DNA from 3 places in the Gottfriedia acidiceleris genome. Region 3 is predicted to be linked to each of the others. Evidence: a T-box and tRNA genes for the amino acid it is inferred to sense, from the RefSeq annotation. Region 3 holds a T-box; the other regions hold tRNA genes.

Region 1 (6,919 bases), 1.6 Mb from region 3:
TTCCTGTACCACCTCATTTCCGTTTGAGCAATGGAGGGACGCAGAAAGATAGGGTAAGCGCGCTGCTGGATATGCGCGTCCAAGCAATTAGGCTGATGTGTAGGCAAATCCGCACATCATAAGGCTGAGTTGTGATGGCGAGGGAAATATAGTACCGAAGTTCCTGATTCTACGCTGCCAAGAAAAGCTTCTAGCGAGGAAATAGGTGCCTGTACCGCAAACCGACACAGGTAGGCGAGGAGAGAATCCTAAGGTGAGCGAGAGAACTATGGTTAAGGAACTCGGCAAAATGACCCCGTAACTTCGGGAGAAGGGGTGCTCTTTTGGGTGTATGCCCGGGAGAGCCGCAGTGAAAAGGCCCAAGCGACTGTTTAGCAAAAACACAGGTCTCTGCGAAGCCGCAAGGCGAAGTATAGGGGCTGACGCCTGCCCGGTGCTGGAAGGTTAAGAGGAGGGGTTATCCCTTACGGGAGAAGCTCTGAATTGAAGCCCCAGTAAACGGCGGCCGTAACTATAACGGTCCTAAGGTAGCGAAATTCCTTGTCGGGTAAGTTCCGACCCGCACGAAAGGCGTAACGATTTGGGCACTGTCTCAACCATAGACTCGGTGAAATTATAGTACCTGTGAAGATGCAGGTTACCCGCGACAGGACGGAAAGACCCCGTGGAGCTTTACTGCAGCTTGATATTGAATTTTGGTACAGCTTGTACAGGATAGGTAGGAGCCTGAGAAGCCGGAGCGCTAGCTTCGGTGGAGGCGTCGGTGGGATACTACCCTGGCTGTATTGAAATTCTAACCTAGAGCCGTGATCCGGCTCGGAGACAGTGTCAGGTGGGCAGTTTGACTGGGGCGGTCGCCTCCTAAAGAGTAACGGAGGCGCCCAAAGGTTCCCTCAGAATGGTTGGAAATCATTCGAAGAGTGTAAAGGCATAAGGGAGCTTGACTGCGAGACCTACAAGTCGAGCAGGGACGAAAGTCGGGCTTAGTGATCCGGTGGTTCCGCATGGAAGGGCCATCGCTCAACGGATAAAAGCTACCCCGGGGATAACAGGCTTATCTCCCCCAAGAGTCCACATCGACGGGGAGGTTTGGCACCTCGATGTCGGCTCATCGCATCCTGGGGCTGTAGTCGGTCCCAAGGGTTGGGCTGTTCGCCCATTAAAGCGGTACGCGAGCTGGGTTCAGAACGTCGTGAGACAGTTCGGTCCCTATCCGTCGTGGGCGCAGGAAATTTGAGAGGAGCTGTCCTTAGTACGAGAGGACCGGGATGGACACACCGCTGGTGTACCAGTTGTTCTGCCAAGAGCATGGCTGGGTAGCTATGTGTGGAAGGGATAAGTGCTGAAAGCATCTAAGCATGAAGCCCCCCTCAAGATGAGATTTCCCATAGCGTTAAGCTAGTAAGACCCCTGAGAGACGATCAGGTTGATAGGTCAGAGGTGGAAGCGTGGTGACACGTGGAGCTGACTGATACTAATCGGTCGAGGACTTAACTAACAAGTTTGATATTGACATTATCTAGTTTTGAGGGTGCAAAAATTATTATAAAAACTTTGAAAAAGTCATTGACTTTCAAATAAGATATGATATAATAGTTATTGTCCTTAAGGAATTGAATCAAGTGATGATAGCGAAGAGGTCACACCCGTTCCCATACCGAACACGGTAGTTAAGCTCTTCAGCGTCGATGGTAGTTGGGGGTTTCCCCCTGTGAGAGTAGAACGTCGCTTGGTTTATGATTATTCCGCAGTAGCTCAGTGGTAGAGCACTCGGCTGTTAACCGAGTGGTCGTAGGTTCGAACCCTACCTGCGGAGCCATTTTGGAGAGCTGTCCGAGTGGCCGAAGGAGCACGATTGGAAATCGTGTAGGCGGGTAACCCTGTCTCAAGGGTTCAAATCCCTTGCTCTCCGCCACATGTTTTCAGCACTATTATACTGGCCCGTTGGTCAAGCGGTTAAGACACCGCCCTTTCACGGCGGTAACACGGGTTCGAGTCCCGTACGGGTCACCATTTTATTACGGAGGATTAGCTCAGCTGGGAGAGCACCTGCCTTACAAGCAGGGGGTCGGCGGTTCGAGCCCGTCATCCTCCACCATCTAATTAAGTTTAATAAATATCTCTTATTATCGAGGGGTGGAGCACGAACGAATATGCTTCGAAGAAATTACTTCAGCATACCAATCGAGCTGCTACTTGCAATAACATCCTGAGATTGGGATGGTCTTAACGAAAATACAGTTCATGGATCTATAAAAAATAGTATCCACATTATCGCGGGGTGGAGCAGTCTGGTAGCTCGTCGGGCTCATAACCCGAAGGTCGCAGGTTCAAATCCTGTCCCCGCAACCAAATGGTCCCGTGGTGTAGCGGTTAACATGCCTGCCTGTCACGCAGGAGATCGCCGGTTCGATCCCGGTCGGGACCGCCATTTAAGATGGCTCGGTAGCTCAGTCGGTAGAGCAGAGGACTGAAAATCCTCGTGTCGGCGGTTCGATTCCGTCCCGAGCCACCATCTTAAAAGTTTATAAGTAAATTAACAAACTAATATAATTAATATTAAGCCGACTTAGCTCAATTGGTAGAGCACGAATGAATAAGCTTCGTAGCGAAACATCAGCGTACTTGTCGAAAAACACCTTGAATTATCTATATGAGACAAGGACGACTTTATGAAGATTACTACACCAATACCTAAGTTTGAGTGAAATGAATTATATAAGTAACTAACTAAACAAACTAATTTAATTAATATTAAGCCGACTTAGCTCAATTGGTAGAGCAACTGACTTGTAATCAGTAGGTTGGGGGTTCAAGTCCTCTAGTCGGCACTCTTTAACCGGAGGGGTAGCGAAGTGGCTAAACGCGGCGGACTGTAAATCCGCTCCCTGTGGGTTCGGCGGTTCGAATCCGTCCCCCTCCACCATTTATAGGGGCATAGTTTAACGGTAGAATAGAGGTCTCCAAAACCTTTGGTGTGGGTTCGATTCCTACTGCCCCTGCCAAACAATACAATAATGGCGGTCGTGGCGAAGTGGTTAACGCATCGGATTGTGGTTCCGACACTCGTGGGTTCGATTCCCATCGGTCGCCCCATTTAATTATTGTAACGATTACTAAAGAGTGTAATATAATTTATAGTAAATAGAATATAGTATATAAAGTTCTTAATTAATGGGCTATAGCCAAGCGGTAAGGCAACGGATTTTGATTCCGTCATGCCCTGGTTCGAATCCAGGTAGCCCAGCCATTTATGCGGAAGTAGTTCAGTGGTAGAATACAACCTTGCCAAGGTTGGGGTCGCGGGTTCGAGCCCCGTCTTCCGCTCCAAATATGGCGGTATAGCCAAGTGGTAAGGCAGAGGTCTGCAAAACCTTTATCATCGGTTCAAATCCGGTTACCGCCTTTTAGTTTACTTCTGCCGGGGTGGTGGAATGGCAGACACACAGGACTTAAAATCCTGCGGGGGTTGACCCCGTGCCGGTTCGAGTCCGGCCCTCGGTATCATTAAACCTCTTACTTTTGTAAGAGGTTTTTAATTACAGATTTGAATGGACAATTTGTCTTTCATATATTATAATTATTTTATAACTTTTTGGCGGTGTGGTGGAATGGCAGACACGCCTGACTCAAAATCAGGTATCTTCACGGATGTGCAGGTTCAAGTCCTGTCACCGCTATATTGAAATCTGAGAAGAGGATTTTGCAGAGATGCAGAATCCTTTTTTTGTTTAGAAAGAAAAGGGTAAAGAAAAGAATAGAATAGGCTTTTACATTCTTTATCTTCAACCAGCATTTAATAATTGTCTTCATTATGTATAACGATCATCATAAAGAAAGGCAACGACTATTCGACTATCATAATGTTCGCTGCCTTTCTAAATGTGGTTATTCCACATTTAGAAATACTATTCATTACATCTTTACATACTTACGTTTTTGCTTAGCAGTAAGCCAATCAAATTGTTTTGGTTTTCTTTTATTTGCTAAAGTAACTACTAAGCCTGTTGTTGCTATTAGTAGGCTTGCAGCAGCTACTTTAATCGTAAATTGTTTTGCATCTTTTAATTTCTCATTATTGTATCGATCAAGTTCCTTAAGAGTATCTTGTGTAAAATCAATCCTGTCGTTTGTTTCTTCAATCAAACTACAGACACCTTCGAAACTTTCGACCAAAGGATTTTTTTCTTCATTTACCAAAGGATCTGTCATAGTTACTCTCCTCCTATATTTAACCTATAAAGAAGAATTCTATGGAAAAATTCATAATACCTTCATTCAAATTTCTACAAATCTTTCAATATCCACTACAATTAGTTAATTATGATGAATATTGATCTTTTTCTTACCCACGTCATCCGCTATTTTTTATCTACTATAAATATTTTCTATTCTCAACCCTTTCATAAGTCATTCTCAACCCTTTCATAAGTCATTCTATAACCCTTTCGACAAAAAATGATTTTATTCTTGAATTTATGACATATTTATGATAAATTTAATTACAAGTTCATTAAAAACCTACTAAATACATATTACATTTGTATTAGTAGTTAGCACTTATAACTTGATAACAACGCAGTGTATTGATTCATTCGAAGAACGATACATTGCGTTTTTTTATATTAAAATGTCTATTATTAAGGGCTTTTGTGACATAATTAGATAAAGAAATAATTTTCTGACTAAAATAGAAAATATAATAAGTAAATTAACAGGCAGTTAGGTGATTCTTGTGAATATAAAAGAATTTCAAAAAGAATTGATTTCATATAGTAAAGAAATTGGAATAGATAAGATTGGATTTACGACTGTTGATCCATTTTTAACATTAAAAAATCGTTTATATAGGCAGCAGGAATTAAACTATCAATCCGGTTTTGAGACAAAGGGTATTGAACGAAGAGTAGATGCCAGAAAAATTATGACAGAAGCTAATTCAATTATTGCAATTGCTCTAGCATATCCATCTAAACTAAAAAATCCTCCAAAAAGTAAAAAAGGATCTACAAGAGGAATTTTTTGTAGGGCCTCATGGGGGGAAGATTACCATGTAGTTGTAAAAAAGAAATTACTGCAGCTTGAGTCATTTATTTTATTACATTATCCAAGTGCAAAGGTTCAGTCGATGGTCGATACTGGTGAGCTAGTAGATCGAGCTGTAGCTGAACGAGCAGGTATAGGTTGGAGTGCCAAAAATTGTTCAATCATTACGCCAGAATTCGGTTCTTATGTGTATTTAGGGGAAATGATTACATCATTACCTTTTGAACCAGATTCGCCTATTGAAGAGCAGTGTGGAGAGTGTACAAAATGCCTTGAAGTTTGTCCGACAAGTGCGATTGTTTCTCCAGGTCAATTAAATGCTAAAAATTGTATTGCTTTTTTAACCCAATCAAAAGAGATGATTCCTGTTGAGTTTCGAAAAGAGCTGGGAAATCGTATATATGGTTGCGATACATGTCAAACAGTTTGTCCTAAAAATAAAGGAATTAATTTTACTCATCATACTGAAATGGAACCAGATCCAGAAACCGTAAAACCTTTATTACGCTCTGTTTTAAAGGTAAGTAACAGAGAGTTTAAAACTCAGTTTGGCCAAATGTCTGGGTCATGGAGAGGAAAGAATCCTATTCAGCGAAATGCCATCATTGCTTTAGCACATTTTAAAGATGAATCGGCATTAGATGATTTAAAGGAATTAGCGAAAAAAGATGCAAGACCGGTAATTAGAGGTACAGCTATTTGGGCTATTTTTGAGATTGAAGGTAAGAACAGTACACCATTTATTGAAAGTTGTTTGCAAAAAGAGCAAGACGAGATTGTATTAAAAGAAATTAATGCCGTTCTATCAAAGTAATCAATATTGAGTGGTATAATCTCTTATTTTTCAACATCGTATAGAATAAGAATAGATGTTGAAAAGGGGGATTATCTTGTTTAATCGTGAACTTTTAGAGCGTTATTTAAAAGAACGATTACAACTTTATTTTGGTGAAGGACATCGAAGTCATCCTATTCAAGAAAAAGAATATCAGGCAATCAAGCGTAAAGTTGAATTATATAATAAGCGTAATATCTCATTAGTGAAAGTATATGGAAATCTTGAAGTAAACAATATTTGGACTGAACAGGAAGCAACTTATATAAATTATACATTCCATACGCGATATTTTTTAAAGCAAACTGATTTATATTTTGAAGAGGATCAGCATGAAAGACAGATCGCGATTGAAAATGGTGTGATTTTATATGACATACCATTCCCAATCGATAATCAAGTTGAAAATTTTGAACTCGAGGTAGATGATTTAGTTGAAAATGAATTTTTAGATCGAAACAACAGATATAATCGTTTTAATGCTGTTAAATATGCTGAAACCTGGTGGGATGGCCATAATAAAGAATATCCATTGTATGCAAATGATTGTACTAATTTTATATCTCAATGTTTAAGGGCTGGAGGTATTCGAATGGTTGGAATGCCAAAACCCGGGACAGGGTGGTGGTATAAAAATCATTCGAATAGTAGTTATAGCTGGAGAGTTGCTCACGCATTAAGACGATTTTTACCTGCTTCTAAAACTGGAATTAAAGCAGAAGAGGTGCCTTCTCCAAAAGATCTTACATTGGGGGATATTATCGTATATGATTTTGAAGGTGATGGAGTATGGAATCATTGTACGATCGTTGTTGCTAAGGATGAAAATGGTGAACCGTTAGTGAATGCACATACTGTAAATAGCCGTAAAAGATATTGGTCATACTATGATTCTTCTGCTTTTACGGAGAATATTAAGTATAAGTTTTTTCACTTCGTTGATGACTTTTCTAACCCTTCAATGGAATAATACCTTATTCATTACGAATTTGGTATAATATTAAGCATTGAAACAATATAGAGGTGAAAAAGATGGGA
Region 2 (6,919 bases), 260 kb from region 3:
TTCTGAATATGGGGGTAAAACAGTTACCCCACCATTTAAGCGATCTAAATCCCATGCACTTCCTATACCAATATATGAGTTTAGTACAAGTGGCTGATATTGAGTTAGTACCCCAACAGTATCAATACCTGAATTTGTGCAATTACTTAAAGTAAAATCGATTATTCGATATTTACCTCCGAAAGCTACGGCTGGTTTTGCTAGTTCTTTTGTTAATGAACTTAATCTACTCCCTTTTCCCCCTGCTAGTAACATTGCTACGCATTTTTTCTGAACCATTGCTGCTAATCCCCTTTCGCATTTTAACTGGACGAATGATTGTAAAACTAAAGGCAGGTAATGCTATTTCAATACTGTATGGTAAACCATGGTATGGTATTTCTTCTGATTCAATGGAAGAACGGTTTATTTTACTTTCGCCACCAAATTGTACATAGTCACTTGAAAGCAATTCTTTATAACGATACTTTGCAGGTACTCCAATTCGATATGTGTCATAAGAAATCTCTCTAAAATTACAGATTACGATGACATAATCTTCCTTGTTTTTTCCTTTACGGATAAATGAAAATACACTTTGATCTGCATTATTTGCATCAATCCATGAAAATCCATCCCAATGATTATCAACTTCATAAAGCGATTTATTTTTTTTATAAATCGATAATAATTCTTTGAAATATTTGTTCATCTTGGAATGATATTCATAATCTTTAATCATCCAATCAATTTGTTCTAAATCCTTCCACTCATCAAATTGCCCAAATTCACTTCCCATAAATAGGAGCTTCTTACCTGGATGAGATAAATAATAACCAAATAGTACCCTTAATTGAGCAAACTTTTCTTCATATGTACCTGGCATTTTATTTAACAAAGATTTCTTACCATGTACTACTTCATCATGTGAAAAAGGTAAAACAAAGTTTTCTGAGAAAGCATATAAAAACGAGAAAGTCATCTTATTATGATGATGCTTTCTTTCCGTCGGGTGAGTCTCCATATAAGTCAAAACATCATTCATCCAACCCATATTCCACTTAAAGTTAAAACCTAATCCACCCTCATATGTAGGTGCAGTAACTAATGGCCAATCAGTAGAATCTTCAGCAATCATTAATACTTGTGGATCCTGTTCAAATACCGCTTCATTTAATCTTCTTAGAAACTGAGTTGCAAAAGGATTCTCTTCATTTCTATTTTTCCAATATAAAATATTTGCAACAGCGTCTACTCGGAAACCATCAATATGAAAATATTCCATCCAATATAAGGCGTTTGAAATAAGAAATGATTTTACTTCTGGTTTTGATAAATCAAAATTCGCTGTTCCCCATACTTCATTTTCTCTAGCATCATAACCTTCATATTCATATGTCGGTTCACCATCAAACATGTATAATCCATGAGAATCCTTACAAAAATGACCAGGCACCCAATCCATAATGACTCCTAATCCGTTCTGGTGACATTCGTCTATAAAGCTCATTAGCTCATGAGGATTTCCATATCGACTAGTAGAAGAAAAATATCCTACTCCTTGATACCCCCAAGAACGATCATATGGATGTTCGACTAATGGTAATATTTCAATATGTGTAAAACCATGATCTTTTACATATGGAATTAGTTCTGTCGCTAATTCTGCATAAGTGTAAAAATCACCGTTTTCTTTCTTTTTCCAAGAACCTAAATGTACCTCATAAATTAAAACTGGTTCTTCATATACAGACTTTTTAAATTTCTGCTTACGATATTTTGCATCTTTCCATTTATAGCCCGAAAGATCATAAACTATCGAAGCTGTGCTTGGTCTTAGCTCACTATAGAAAGCAAAAGGATCACTTTTTAATAAAACATCACCACGCTTGGTTGAAATTTCATATTTGTATATCGTCCCATGACCAATTTCGGGGATATATATCGTCCAAATCCCTTGATCGTTCAGCTTTTCCATTTTATGTTCAGAACCATTCCAATTATTAAAGTCCCCAACAACTGAGACACCTTTCGCATGTGGAGCCCACACCGTAAAAGTAGTTCCAACTTTATTCCCTTTTTTTACAATTTGTGCCCCAAAGCATTCATAGCTATGGAATAAACTTCCCTCATGGAATAAATGTACATCAAACTCAGTTGGCCGTGTCAAAAGCAACATCCTCACCTCATTACAATCTCTTAAATTCTTCTATCTCTTAATATTCTACAAATATATCTATTCACCTTGTTTTTATGCAAAAAAAATTCAAAATTTTTTTTCAAAAATGAATAACCATTCATGAAACCGTTGTCATTATTGCGTTTGTCGTAAAAATGTCGAATTTGTCGAACGAATATTTATGTATATTTATACATAACATTTCAAAATTCCCTTATAACAATTTGTAAATTTTTGATTTTTCATAAAATTCCATACATATTTCACACTTTTATAACAAAAAAACTTTATTTTTAAAAAGAATTGTAGAAGATTGTCGGATTAAGAGGGAAAGTTTTTTTTAGAAAATATTTAGAAACAACCACTAGTAAATTATTTGAAAATTTAGATGGAAAATAAAAAAAACTCTAAACAGAATTCAATTTATTTGGTAATATGGAAGACCTGCAACAATACATATTGGATCAAAATAGTGAATTTAAATTACCTGACTTACATTTTAGGCAATTACAATAATATTATTTAGATTCATGTAGATTCGCTCGCTTCAAGGTTACCTAAATCTTAATTTTTATTTACCTACTTTGGTAGTTATTATTTGCTGTATAAAATAACAATCGTAATATAGTAAAAAAGGATCTTCGTTTTTACGAAAATCCTTTTTGTCTTATTTAAAATCTTATTAGACTTGCATTCGCTTATTTGATGTTATTACACGTAAACGAAAATCTGAAATCAGGAATACACCACATAAAATGACAAGAAAACCAAACAACATCCCTAATGTAATATGTTCTTTCAAAATAAGAACACCTCAGACTTCATTTATTTAACCCCTGTCTGAATGTAGTTGGAGTGTAATTAAAATGGTGACGAAACATGCTTGAAAAATGTGCAGAGCCTTTAAAACCAAGATTATGCGCTATTTCAGTTATGCTTTTCTCAGTATCTCGCAATAATCTCAAAGCTTCTTTCATTCTTAACTTAGTTACGTATTCTAACGGCGATAAACCTGTGGATTTTTTAAATAATCTTTGTAAATGAAATTTACTTACTCCAACTTCAATTGCTAACCGATCCAATGTTAAGCTATTTCGATATTCTTTTTCAATAAAATGTTTTGCAGATAAAATAATATCCTCCTCATTTGAGTGAAGTAAATCAGGACGACATCTTTTACATGGACGGTACCCATCTTTTATTGCTAAAGAAATTGACGAATAATATGATACATTTTCTTTTAATGGGGTTCTTGACTTACACGAAGGTTTACAACAGATTCCAGTGGACTTAACTGCATAAATAAATACTCCATCGTAGTTTTCATCGCATGATTCAACAGCATCCCACATGACCTGATTATTAAATCCTTTCATTAAATCACCTCATCTTTAGCTATTCATATTTTAACACTAAGATCATGTGCTTGCTTTCAATTTCTTGCTTTCTAATTTCTTTGGAAGAAGGATAAATCGTTAGTAGACCATCTGTTCATTTTGAATAATACCTACAACTTTCCAATCTCAGTAGGCCTCTTTATTTCCCAACAATTTTACAACCTTAAAAATTGAAAAACATAACTTATCCTAACTTTTTAAAACTAAATGAAATCTATTTTTTACTTTAACAAAAAAACAACTTAGGCTTTATAATTCACTCTAGTAATATTATTTGAAGTATACTTAAATAAATGAATATTAACGACGTTGTAACTAAAGGGTGAGGATATAATGATGATGGAATTTACAATGAGTGAAAAGGCTATAAGTTTTGAAAATGAAGAATATGTGACCCGAATGAAGATTAATGGAAAAGGAGAAGGGCGAGATCGAGGAGAACTAAGACTGAGATGTGCTGTTTCCATTACTATATTTGTAAAAGAGACAGAAAACATTTTGAATCTACGAGGGAATATTTATTGGGATGCAGCTTACCCAAAAGCACATATTTTCTTTACAGGTGGCAGTTTAGTTGATTTTATGGAGGAACAAGGGGTTAAATATAACGAATTTAAAGAATACTGGAGTCGAGTGAAACGGTTAGCAACTAATGTCTTTTCAGATGATGAAATTAAAGCGTATCAAAAAATGTTAAAAAATGATCAAGTAACTGTTTAAAGCAAAGTTTACTAATTCGGATTAACAATTCAGTTAGTCCGTTTTTTTGCATATACAAGGGAAAGATCATTATTAAATTACACTTTAAAGAGAAATAAGATAAAAAAATATTCCGAGTATATGAAATTGACTTCTATTCTTAGGTAGTAAGATAAAAGCTCTAAATTAAAACGATCCTGTACATCTAAAATCAAACAAAGAACCTTCTAAGATAATGGAGAAAAGCGGATTCAGTAATTATCTCTATCTGAAAGTCATTATAAAAGACAAATAAAAAGCTCAGTTACCTGTGTTATCACAAATAACTGAGCTTTAGATATGACCCGTACGGGACTCGAACCCGTGTTACCGCCGTGAAAGGGCGGTGTCTTAACCGCTTGACCAACGGGCCAAAAAAAAATATGGCAGAGAAGAAGGGATTCGAACCCTCGCACCGGTTACCCGATCTACACCCTTAGCAGGGGCGCCCCTTGAGCCACTTGGGTACTTCTCTATCATATGGCTCCGCAGGTAGGGTTCGAACCTACGACCACTCGGTTAACAGCCGAGTGCTCTACCACTGAGCTACTGCGGAAAAATTAATTTTAAATTTAATGGTGGGCCTAAATGGACTCGAACCATCGACCTCACGCTTATCAGGCGTGCGCTCTAACCAGCTGAGCTATAGGCCCATTAAATTTTATAAAAAAGCGGGTGATGGGAATCGAACCCACGACCGAAGCTTGGAAGGCTTCTATTTTACCATTAAACTACACCCGCACAATATGGGGCGACCGATGGGAATCGAACCCACGAGTGTCGGAACCACAATCCGATGCGTTAACCACTTCGCCACGACCGCCATAAAGAGTGCCGACTAGAGGACTTGAACCCCCAACCTACTGATTACAAGTCAGTTGCTCTACCAATTGAGCTAAGTCGGCATTTTATTAATTAATTCACTTTGTTTTATTACTTATATAATTTATTTCACTCAAACTTTTAAGATGGTGGCTCGGGACGGAATCGAACCGCCGACACGAGGATTTTCAGTCCTCTGCTCTACCGACTGAGCTACCGAGCCATCTTAAATGGCGGTCCCGACCGGGATCGAACCGGCGATCTCCTGCGTGACAGGCAGGCATGTTAACCGCTACACCACGGGACCATTTGGTTGCGGGGACAGGATTTGAACCTGCGACCTTCGGGTTATGAGCCCGACGAGCTACCAGACTGCTCCACCCCGCGATAATATGGATGCTATTTAATATAGTTCCATGAAAGTATTTAGTTAAGACCATCCCAATCTCAGGATGATTATGCAAGCAGTAGCTCGATTGGTATGCTGAAGTAATTTCTTCGAAGCATATTCGTTCTTGCTCCACCCCGCGATAATTATGAATACTAACTAAGTTAGATCCATTAATATGAAATTTAATAAAAATGGAGGAGTAAGAGGGATTCGAACCCCCGCGGGCTGTTACACCCCTGTCGGTTTTCAAGACCGATCCCTTCAGCCAGACTTGGGTATTACTCCATTATAAGTGGTGGACCTTGTAGGACTCGAACCTACGACCGGACGGTTATGAGCCGTCTGCTCTAACCAGCTGAGCTAAAGGTCCTTAAATAAGTAGCGGCGGAGGGAGTCGAACCCACGACCTCACGGGTATGAACCGTACGCTCTAGCCAGCTGAGCTACACCGCCATAATAAGTTTCTTTAAGTTGTTTAAGTGGAGCCTAGCGGGATCGAACCGCTGACCTCCTGCGTGCAAGGCAGGCGCTCTCCCAGCTGAGCTAAGGCCCCATGTTTTAAATGGTCGGGAAGACAGGATTTGAACCTGCGACCCCCTGGTCCCAAACCAGGTGCTCTACCAAGCTGAGCCACTTCCCGTTTAGAATAACAGGTGAAATAATATGGCGCGCCCGAAAGGACTCGAACCCATAACCTTTTGATCCGTAGTCAAACGCTCTATCCAATTGAGCTACGGGCGCATATTATAAATGGTACCGAGGGCCGGACTCGAACCGGCACGGGGTCAACCCCCGCAGGATTTTAAGTCCTGTGTGTCTGCCATTCCACCACCCCGGCAGCATATTTGGAGCGGAAGACGGGGCTCGAACCCGCGACCCCAACCTTGGCAAGGTTGTATTCTACCACTGAACTACTTCCGCGTATACTGCTTAAAACTTATTAATTTAAATGGTGCGGGTGAAGGGACTCGAACCCCCACACCGAAGTACTAGATCCTAAGTCTAGCGCGTCTGCCAATTCCGCCACACCCGCAATATTTTCTTTTTTTAGAAAATGGTGAGCCATGAAGGATTCGAACCTTCGACCCTCTGATTAAAAGTCAGATGCTCTACCTACTGAGCTAATGGCTCATAAAGAGTGCCGACTAGAGGACTTGAACCCCCAACCTACTGATTACAAGTCAGTTGCTCTACCAATTGAGCTAAGTCGGCATATGGTGGAGGATGACGGGCTCGAACCGCCGACCCCCTGCTTGTAAGGCAGGTGCTCTCCCAGCTGAGCTAATCCTCCATCAAACCAAGCGACGTTCTACTCTCACAGGGGGAAACCCCCAACTACCATCGACGCTGAAGAGCTTAACTGCCGTGTTCGGTATGGGAACGGGTGTGACCTCTTCGCTATCATCACTTGAT
Region 3 (6,919 bases):
CGAATTATTAGAACTGCAAGAGACGATGAAAAAAACGATTATATTTATAACACATGACCTGGATGAGGCCCTGCGAATAGGAGACAGAATTGCTCTTATGAAAGATGGTAACATAATGCAAATTGGTTCACCTGAGGAGATCATGGTAAATCCAGCCAATGAATATGTTGAACGATTTGTAGAAGATGTAGACCTATCAAAAGTATTAACGGCGGCTCATGTACAGAAGCGTGCTGAAAGAATTACGCCTGACCGTGGACCACGTGTAGCTTTACAAGTTATGAGAGACCAAGGATATTCAAGCATTTTTGTGGTTGATCGCAGACAAAAGCTACTTGGAGCAATTACTGCTGATGATGCTTCAAATGCTCTTATTAAAAATAAATCGGTAGAAGAAGCTATGCAGAAAGAAATTGTGTCTGTTTATGAAGAAACTTTATTAACTGATGTAATTGGAGCACTGGCAACTTCTGTACTACCATTAGCAGTTATAGATAAAAATGAACGATTAAAAGGTGTCATTATCCGTGGAGCAGTAATTGGTGCATTAGCGGGTAAAACGGACGATTTAAATATAAAGGGAGGTTAAATATATGGGTATTCCAAAAATTCCGTTAGCAGAATGGATTGATAAAATTGTCGATATAATTATTAAAACTTTCCATCCTCTATTTGGCGCAATAACCAACATCACAGAAACCCTTTTAAATAACCTTGTTAAAGTTTTAGGACTTGGCCCATCTATTATTCTAATCATATTAATTTCATTACTTGCTTTTTATACAAGTAGGTGGACAGTTGGTCTGTTTACGTTACTTGGCTTGTTATTAATCGATAATCTTGGACTTTGGGGTGCTACAGTTGATTCGTTAGCATTGATCTTATCATCAATTGTTATTACGGTTGTAATTGGAATTCCTTTAGGGATTTGGACGTCGCAAAACGATCGAGTAAAACAAGTAATTACACCAATACTAGACTTTATGCAAACAATGCCAGCATTTGTTTATTTAATTCCAGCAATTCTCTTTTTCGGAATTGGTGTAGTTCCTGGTATTTTAGCTTCTGTCATTTTTGCAATTCCACCAACAATCCGATTAACGAATTTAGGTATACGAGAGGTTCCAAGTGATTTAATAGAGGCATCTAATGCTTTTGGATCAACAACGTGGCAAAGACTATTTAAAGTACAGCTACCTTTAGCAGCACCTACAATTTTAGCTGGTATAAATCAAAGTATTATGCTTGCATTATCGATGGTAGTTATTTCATCACTAGTTGGTGCTCCAGGATTAGGTGCAGAGGTTTATCGTGCTGTAACGCAGATTAAGGTAGGGGAAGGATTCGAGGCAGGAATATCAATAGTTATCGTTGCAATTATTCTTGATCGAATTTCTCAAAACCTTCGTCAACCTGCATATGGGAAAAGAGTTGCTAAGAAATATGTTTATGGATTTACTGTATTAATCTTCTGTATTTCGGCCATTTCAGTTGCCTTTGCAGGTGGCAAGGATCAAAAAACAGTTACAAATAAAATAGGTGCCGGGGTTAATTATGAGATTACCGGAATTGATCCAGGAGCTGGGTTAATGAAAGCTACTGAAAAAGCAATGAAGGATTACGACTTAAAGGATTGGACATTAAAAGAGGGTTCTTCTGCTGCTATGACAGCCGAATTGAAAAAAGTATATGAAAATAAAGAACCCATTATCGTTACAGGATGGACGCCACACTGGATGTTTTCGAAATATAAGTTAAAGTATTTAGAAGATCCAAAAGGGTCATTTGGTAAGGATGAATCAATTCATACAGTAGTGAGAAAAGGATTAAAAGAAGACATTCCTGGTGCGTATAGTATATTAGATAACTTTACTTGGAAACCATCTGATATGGAAGAAGTGATGAGTGATATTCAAGATGGTATGAAACCAGATAAAGCAGCAGAGAAATGGATCAAAAAGCATCAAGATCAAGTAAATAATTGGACGAAAGAAGCTTCAAAAGGAAATGGTGAAAAAATTAGTCTTGTTTATGTTTCATGGGAATCTGAAGTTGCCAGCACAAATGTCATTGGAAAAGTACTTGAAAACCAAGGCTATGACGTAACATTAAAACAAATTGAGGCAGGACCGATGTTTGCAGGTATTGCAGATGGAAGTGCAGATGCAATGGTCGCAGCTTGGCTTCCGACAACTCACAAAGATTATATGAATGAATACAAAAAACAATTGGTGGATCTTGGACCAAATTTAAAAGGGACAAAATTAGGCTTAGTCGTACCAGAATATATGAAAATCAATTCAATCGATGATTTAAAAGATAAAACGAAATAACCAAAATAAAAGGACTAACGAAAAGCTAATAACTTTAGTTAGTCCTTTTTATGTTTTTAACAGATTAGTTTACTGACTTACTCCATTTTCTAAAACTGTAAGTAGTTCATGCTTTTGATTTTCTGAAGCGTGATTCCAAAAAACTTCGAGAAGTACACCTAAACCTGGTAATACTTTTTCTTCGCCACTTTGAATAGCATCTACAATTGTTGCTTCTAATTGATCACTTTTATTACCTGAAATATTGTGAAGAACTGCTCCGCGAATATTAAAATTCATTTGGATTCTCCTTTCATATTAAGCTTTATGTAGTATTTGTAAACGGAAACGATTTTATGTATGATAAACGATATGAGATACGATGAAAGGTAAAGGAAACTTATGAAACAAATTGATTCCATACAAAATAATTCTGTTAAGGCTTGGAAAAAGCTACATACAAAAAAAGGAAGAGATAAAGCTAAACAATATATCGTAGAAGGTTTTCATTTAGTCGAGGAGGCAATTAAGCATGATGCACCGATTCTTCATTTATTAATTAGTGAAGATATTGACTTACCTTCTAATTTTTCAACAGGGTCATTCGAAATTACGTATATATCTAAAGAGGTTAGCAAGGAATTAAGCGAAACAGAAACATCTCAAGGTGTTTTTGCAATTATTGAATTTTCTTTTGTAAGAATTGATTTTGAGAAAGTGTCAAAATTATTACTAATTGATGAAGTTCAAGATCCAGGGAATGTTGGAACAATGATTCGAACAGCGGATGCTGCTGGTTTTGATGGGGTTATTTTAGGTTCAGGAACAAGTGATCTATATAATGCTAAAACAATTCGATCGACCCAAGGATCATTATATCATTTACCAATATTACGTGGTGATTTAGTTGAAGCAGTTTCTAATTTAAAAGATAAAGGAATAACTGTTTACGGAACGTCTCTTCAAAATGCAAAACCGTTTAATGAAGTAAATGTTACAAATCGTTTTGCCATTATTGTAGGAAATGAAGGTAAAGGTGTGAATTCAACATTACTTTCATTAACTGATGAAAATCTATATATACCTATTTATGGTAAAGCTGAATCATTAAACGTTGGTATTGCAGCAGGGATTCTAATGTATAGCCTTTGAGGTATGGAAAATAATTGATCTTTCGAGGTCAGTAAAAATGATTCAAATCATTTAGTAAATAATTATGTTGAGCAGTTGCATTAATTGAAAAAAATCAATATAATTAATTAAGAAAATTTAATACATAAAAAGCTTTGACAGAGAATAGTAAATTTGAATCTCTATTTAGGGAGAAAGTGCCGTAGACTGTAAGCACTTTTATAGTAGACCAAATTGAATTCACCTCTTGAGCTAGCGCCGGGACCATTTTTGAATGTAAAGGCGACTCGGTCTATCTAAGTAGATCGTTATATGAATGAAGTGAGCAGTTGTTTCTGTAATATAATAACTGTTAATTAGGGTGGTACCGCGATCAATCCTCGTCCCTTTTTTGGGAGCGAGGTTTTTTTATGTTTAAATTTATGAATTTGAATAGGAGGATTATTCATGCAAGAGCGTTTAGTTTCTTTACAAGCAGAAGCGATTAAGCAAATAGAAGAAGCAACAGATTTAAAAGCATTAAATGACATTAGAATTGCCTATCTAGGAAAAAAAGGTCCGATTACTGAGGCAATGAAAGCAATGAAGGATTTAACTCCTGAAGAACGCCCAAAAATGGGAGCTGTTGCTAATGAAGTACGTGCGGCAATCCAAGAAAAACTTGAAGCAAAGCAAGTTGTATTAGAACAAAATGCGATAAATGAAAAATTAGAAAGTGAATCAATTGACGTAACACTTCCAGGAAGACCAGTTCATGCAGGTGGAGCTCATCCATTAAGAGCGGTTATTCAAGAAATTGAAGATTTATTTATTGGAATGGGATATGAAATCGCAGAAGGTCCAGAAGTAGAAAAGGACTATTATAATTTCGAAGCATTAAATTTACCAAAAGGTCATCCAGCTCGTGATATGCAGGATTCATTCTATATTTCTGAAGAAACATTAATGAGAACTCATACTTCACCTGTTCAAGCTAGAACAATGGAAGCAAATGTGGAAAAAGGACCAATTAAAATAATTTGCCCAGGTAAAGTTTATCGCCGTGATGACGATGATGCTACACATTCTCATCAATTTATGCAAATCGAAGGTCTAGTAATTGGTAAAAACATTTCAATGAGTGACTTAAAAGGTACTTTACAACTTTTTGCGAAAAAAATGTTTGGTGAAGAGCGTGAAATTCGCTTACGTCCAAGCTTCTTCCCATTTACTGAGCCTTCAGTAGAAATGGATATTTCTTGTATGAAATGTGGAGGAAAAGGCTGTAACATGTGTAAACACACTGGATGGATTGAAATTTTAGGTGCGGGTATGGTTCATCCTAACGTACTTGAGATGGCTGGGTATAATCCAAAAGAAGTTCAAGGATTTGCTTTCGGTATGGGTCCAGAACGTATTGCATTATTAAAATATGGTATTGATGATATTCGTCATTTCTATACGAACGATATAAGATTCTTAAAACAATTCCAACAAATGTAAGGTAGGAGGGGACTAAAACATGTTTGTATCAACAAAATGGTTACAAGAATACGTTGATTTAAGTGGTGTTACACCAGACGAGCTTGCAAAATTAATAACAAAAGCAGGTATTGAAGTTGAAGGTGTTAATCATCTTTCAGAAGGAATTAAAAATGTTGTTGTTGGTTATGTAATGGAACGTGAACAACATCCAGAGGCAGATAAATTATCAAAATGTACTGTCGATGTTGGAGAAGAACAACCAGTACAAATTATTTGTGGCGCACCGAATGTTGCTAAGGGCCAAAAAGTGATCGTGGCAAAGGTAGGCGCAGTTTTACCGGGGAATTTCAAAATTAAAAAAGCGAAATTACGTGGAGAAGTTTCTGAAGGAATGATTTGCTCACTACAAGAACTAGGAATTGAAGGCAAAGTAGTTGCAAAAGAATTCTCAAATGGCATTTTTGTTTTACCAAGTGATGCTGAAGTAGGAGCAGATGCATTAGACGTACTATATCGTGATGATGCAGTATTAGAACTTGGATTAACACCAAACCGTGCTGATTGCTTAAATATGATTGGTGTTGCCTATGAAGTAGCTGCAATTTTAGATCGTGACGTTAAACTTCCAGCGATTAACGCTCAATCAGCTACAACTGCTGATTATGTTTCAGTTTCTATTGAATCAAAAGAAGATGCACCATATTATAGTGCTAAATTAGTCAAAGGTGTAAAAATTGGTCCTTCACCATTATGGATGCAAGCTCGTTTGATGAGTGCTGGTATTCGTCCGATTAATAATGTGGTTGATATTACGAACTATATTTTAATTGAATATGGTCAACCATTACACGCGTTCGATTTTAATAAATTAAATAGTAATCAAATGATCATTCGTCATGCGAAAGAAAACGAAAAGATCGTTACGCTTGATGGTGAAGAGCGCACATTACAGCCACATAATTTAGTAATTGCAACAGAGAAAGAAGCAGTAGCAGTTGCAGGTGTAATGGGTGGTCAAAGTACTGAGGTTGATGTTGAAACTGTAGACGTTTTAATTGAATCAGCTGTTTTCAGAGGTCAAAGTGTTCGCCAGACTTCAAAAGACTTAGGATTACGTAGCGATTCAAGTGCTCGTTTTGAAAAGGGTATTGATGCTTCTCGTACGTTGCCTGCTTCTGAACGTGCTGCTCAGTTAATGGCTGAACTAGCTGGTGGAACAATTGTAGAAGGTACTGTAATTGTCGACAATTTAGTTGAAGATGCTAAAAAAGTATCAGTTTCTGTAAGTAAGATTAATGGCGTACTTGGTACATCAATTGATGCTGAGACAGTAAAAGATATTTTCCGTCGCTTAAGATTAGAAGCTACGGCGGATGGTGAAGTATTTACAGTTACTGTTCCAAGTCGTCGTGGTGATCTTTCAATAGAAGAAGATTTAGTTGAAGAAGTAGGAAGACTATATGGCTATGATCATATTCCTGCTACTTTACCAACGGGTGTTGCTAGTCGTGGACAATTAACACCTTATCAAGCAAAGCGTAGAAAAATTCGTCAATATTTACAGCATGCAGGTCTTTATGAAGCTGTAACTTACTCTCTAACAAGCAATAATAAAGTTAAACGTTTTGCACTAGAAACAGTAGATGCAGAACCTGTACGTTTAGCGCTACCTATGAGTGAAGAACGCAGTGAGTTACGTTTCAGTTTAGTACCACATTTATTAGATGCTATCGCCTATAATGTTGCACGTAAAGAAGAAAATGTTCAACTATTCGAAACTGGTTCTGTCTTCTTAACAAAGGAAAAGAACGAGCTTCCTCATGAAGAAGAATATTTAGCAGGAGCGTTAACTGGTTTATGGTTGCAACATGCATGGCAAGGCGAGAAAAAAGCTGTGGATTTCTATGTTGTAAAAGGTATTTTAGACGGTTTATTTACTGAATTAGGTTTATCAAATAAAATAACATATCTTGCTGCTAAGAAAGAAGAATTACACCCAGGACGTACAGCAA

What was found. A T-box is a leader RNA that pairs with one kind of tRNA and senses whether it is charged. The one in region 3 lies ahead of pheS (phenylalanine--tRNA ligase subunit alpha), so its partner is inferred to be a tRNA-Phe.
Region 1: it has a tRNA-Phe gene. The T-box ahead of pheS (phenylalanine--tRNA ligase subunit alpha) is inferred to sense a tRNA for this amino acid. The anticodon was not compared.
Region 2: it has a tRNA-Phe gene. The T-box ahead of pheS (phenylalanine--tRNA ligase subunit alpha) is inferred to sense a tRNA for this amino acid. The anticodon was not compared.

What each region holds. Positions count from the first base shown of each region.
Region 1 covers NZ_CP096034.1:4,051,177-4,058,095, reverse strand. Annotated here, with positions in the region: rRNA gene MY490_RS19225 (23S ribosomal RNA) at 1-1,498, shown strand, start outside; rRNA gene rrf (5S ribosomal RNA) at 1,619-1,734, shown strand; tRNA gene MY490_RS19215 (tRNA-Asn) at 1,745-1,819, shown strand; tRNA gene MY490_RS19210 (tRNA-Ser) at 1,824-1,915, shown strand; tRNA gene MY490_RS19205 (tRNA-Glu) at 1,939-2,013, shown strand; tRNA gene MY490_RS19200 (tRNA-Val) at 2,023-2,098, shown strand; tRNA gene MY490_RS19195 (tRNA-Met) at 2,276-2,352, shown strand; tRNA gene MY490_RS19190 (tRNA-Asp) at 2,356-2,431, shown strand; tRNA gene MY490_RS19185 (tRNA-Phe) at 2,440-2,515, shown strand; tRNA gene MY490_RS19180 (tRNA-Thr) at 2,759-2,831, shown strand; tRNA gene MY490_RS19175 (tRNA-Tyr) at 2,842-2,926, shown strand; tRNA gene MY490_RS19170 (tRNA-Trp) at 2,932-3,005, shown strand; tRNA gene MY490_RS19165 (tRNA-His) at 3,021-3,096, shown strand; tRNA gene MY490_RS19160 (tRNA-Gln) at 3,176-3,250, shown strand; tRNA gene MY490_RS19155 (tRNA-Gly) at 3,256-3,330, shown strand; tRNA gene MY490_RS19150 (tRNA-Cys) at 3,336-3,406, shown strand; tRNA gene MY490_RS19145 (tRNA-Leu) at 3,421-3,504, shown strand; tRNA gene MY490_RS19140 (tRNA-Leu) at 3,598-3,680, shown strand; gene MY490_RS19135 (hypothetical protein) at 3,916-4,212, opposite strand; gene queG (tRNA epoxyqueuosine(34) reductase QueG) at 4,736-5,860, shown strand; gene MY490_RS19125 (amidase domain-containing protein) at 5,937-6,851, shown strand; gene trmL (tRNA (uridine(34)/cytosine(34)/5-carboxymethylaminomethyluridine(34)-2'-O)-methyltransferase TrmL) at 6,914-6,919, shown strand, end outside.
Region 2 covers NZ_CP096034.1:734,647-741,565, reverse strand. Annotated here, with positions in the region: gene MY490_RS03510 (glucose-1-phosphate adenylyltransferase) at 1-279, opposite strand, end outside; gene glgB (1,4-alpha-glucan branching protein GlgB) at 227-2,158, opposite strand; gene MY490_RS03500 (bifunctional transcriptional activator/DNA repair enzyme AdaA) at 2,980-3,534, opposite strand; gene MY490_RS03495 (hypothetical protein) at 3,889-4,275, shown strand; tRNA gene MY490_RS03490 (tRNA-Glu) at 4,595-4,666, opposite strand; tRNA gene MY490_RS03485 (tRNA-Ser) at 4,678-4,768, opposite strand; tRNA gene MY490_RS03480 (tRNA-Asn) at 4,775-4,849, opposite strand; tRNA gene MY490_RS03475 (tRNA-Ile) at 4,870-4,946, opposite strand; tRNA gene MY490_RS03470 (tRNA-Gly) at 4,964-5,034, opposite strand; tRNA gene MY490_RS03465 (tRNA-His) at 5,041-5,116, opposite strand; tRNA gene MY490_RS03460 (tRNA-Thr) at 5,126-5,198, opposite strand; tRNA gene MY490_RS03455 (tRNA-Phe) at 5,263-5,338, opposite strand; tRNA gene MY490_RS03450 (tRNA-Asp) at 5,347-5,422, opposite strand; tRNA gene MY490_RS03445 (tRNA-Met) at 5,426-5,502, opposite strand; tRNA gene MY490_RS03440 (tRNA-Ser) at 5,699-5,791, opposite strand; tRNA gene MY490_RS03435 (tRNA-Ile) at 5,800-5,876, opposite strand; tRNA gene MY490_RS03430 (tRNA-Met) at 5,886-5,959, opposite strand; tRNA gene MY490_RS03425 (tRNA-Ala) at 5,987-6,059, opposite strand; tRNA gene MY490_RS03420 (tRNA-Pro) at 6,070-6,146, opposite strand; tRNA gene MY490_RS03415 (tRNA-Arg) at 6,171-6,247, opposite strand; tRNA gene MY490_RS03410 (tRNA-Leu) at 6,258-6,344, opposite strand; tRNA gene MY490_RS03405 (tRNA-Gly) at 6,353-6,427, opposite strand; tRNA gene MY490_RS03400 (tRNA-Leu) at 6,457-6,539, opposite strand; tRNA gene MY490_RS03395 (tRNA-Lys) at 6,562-6,637, opposite strand; tRNA gene MY490_RS03390 (tRNA-Thr) at 6,646-6,718, opposite strand; tRNA gene MY490_RS03385 (tRNA-Val) at 6,722-6,797, opposite strand; rRNA gene rrf (5S ribosomal RNA) at 6,803-6,918, opposite strand.
Region 3 covers NZ_CP096034.1:992,091-999,009, forward strand. Annotated here, with positions in the region: gene MY490_RS04680 (quaternary amine ABC transporter ATP-binding protein) at 1-589, shown strand, start outside; gene MY490_RS22060 (glycine betaine ABC transporter substrate-binding protein) at 594-2,333, shown strand; gene sspI (small acid-soluble spore protein SspI) at 2,403-2,612, opposite strand; gene MY490_RS04700 (TrmH family RNA methyltransferase) at 2,715-3,464, shown strand; T-box leader at 3,590-3,834, shown strand; gene pheS (phenylalanine--tRNA ligase subunit alpha) at 3,891-4,925, shown strand; gene pheT (phenylalanine--tRNA ligase subunit beta) at 4,945-6,919, shown strand, end outside.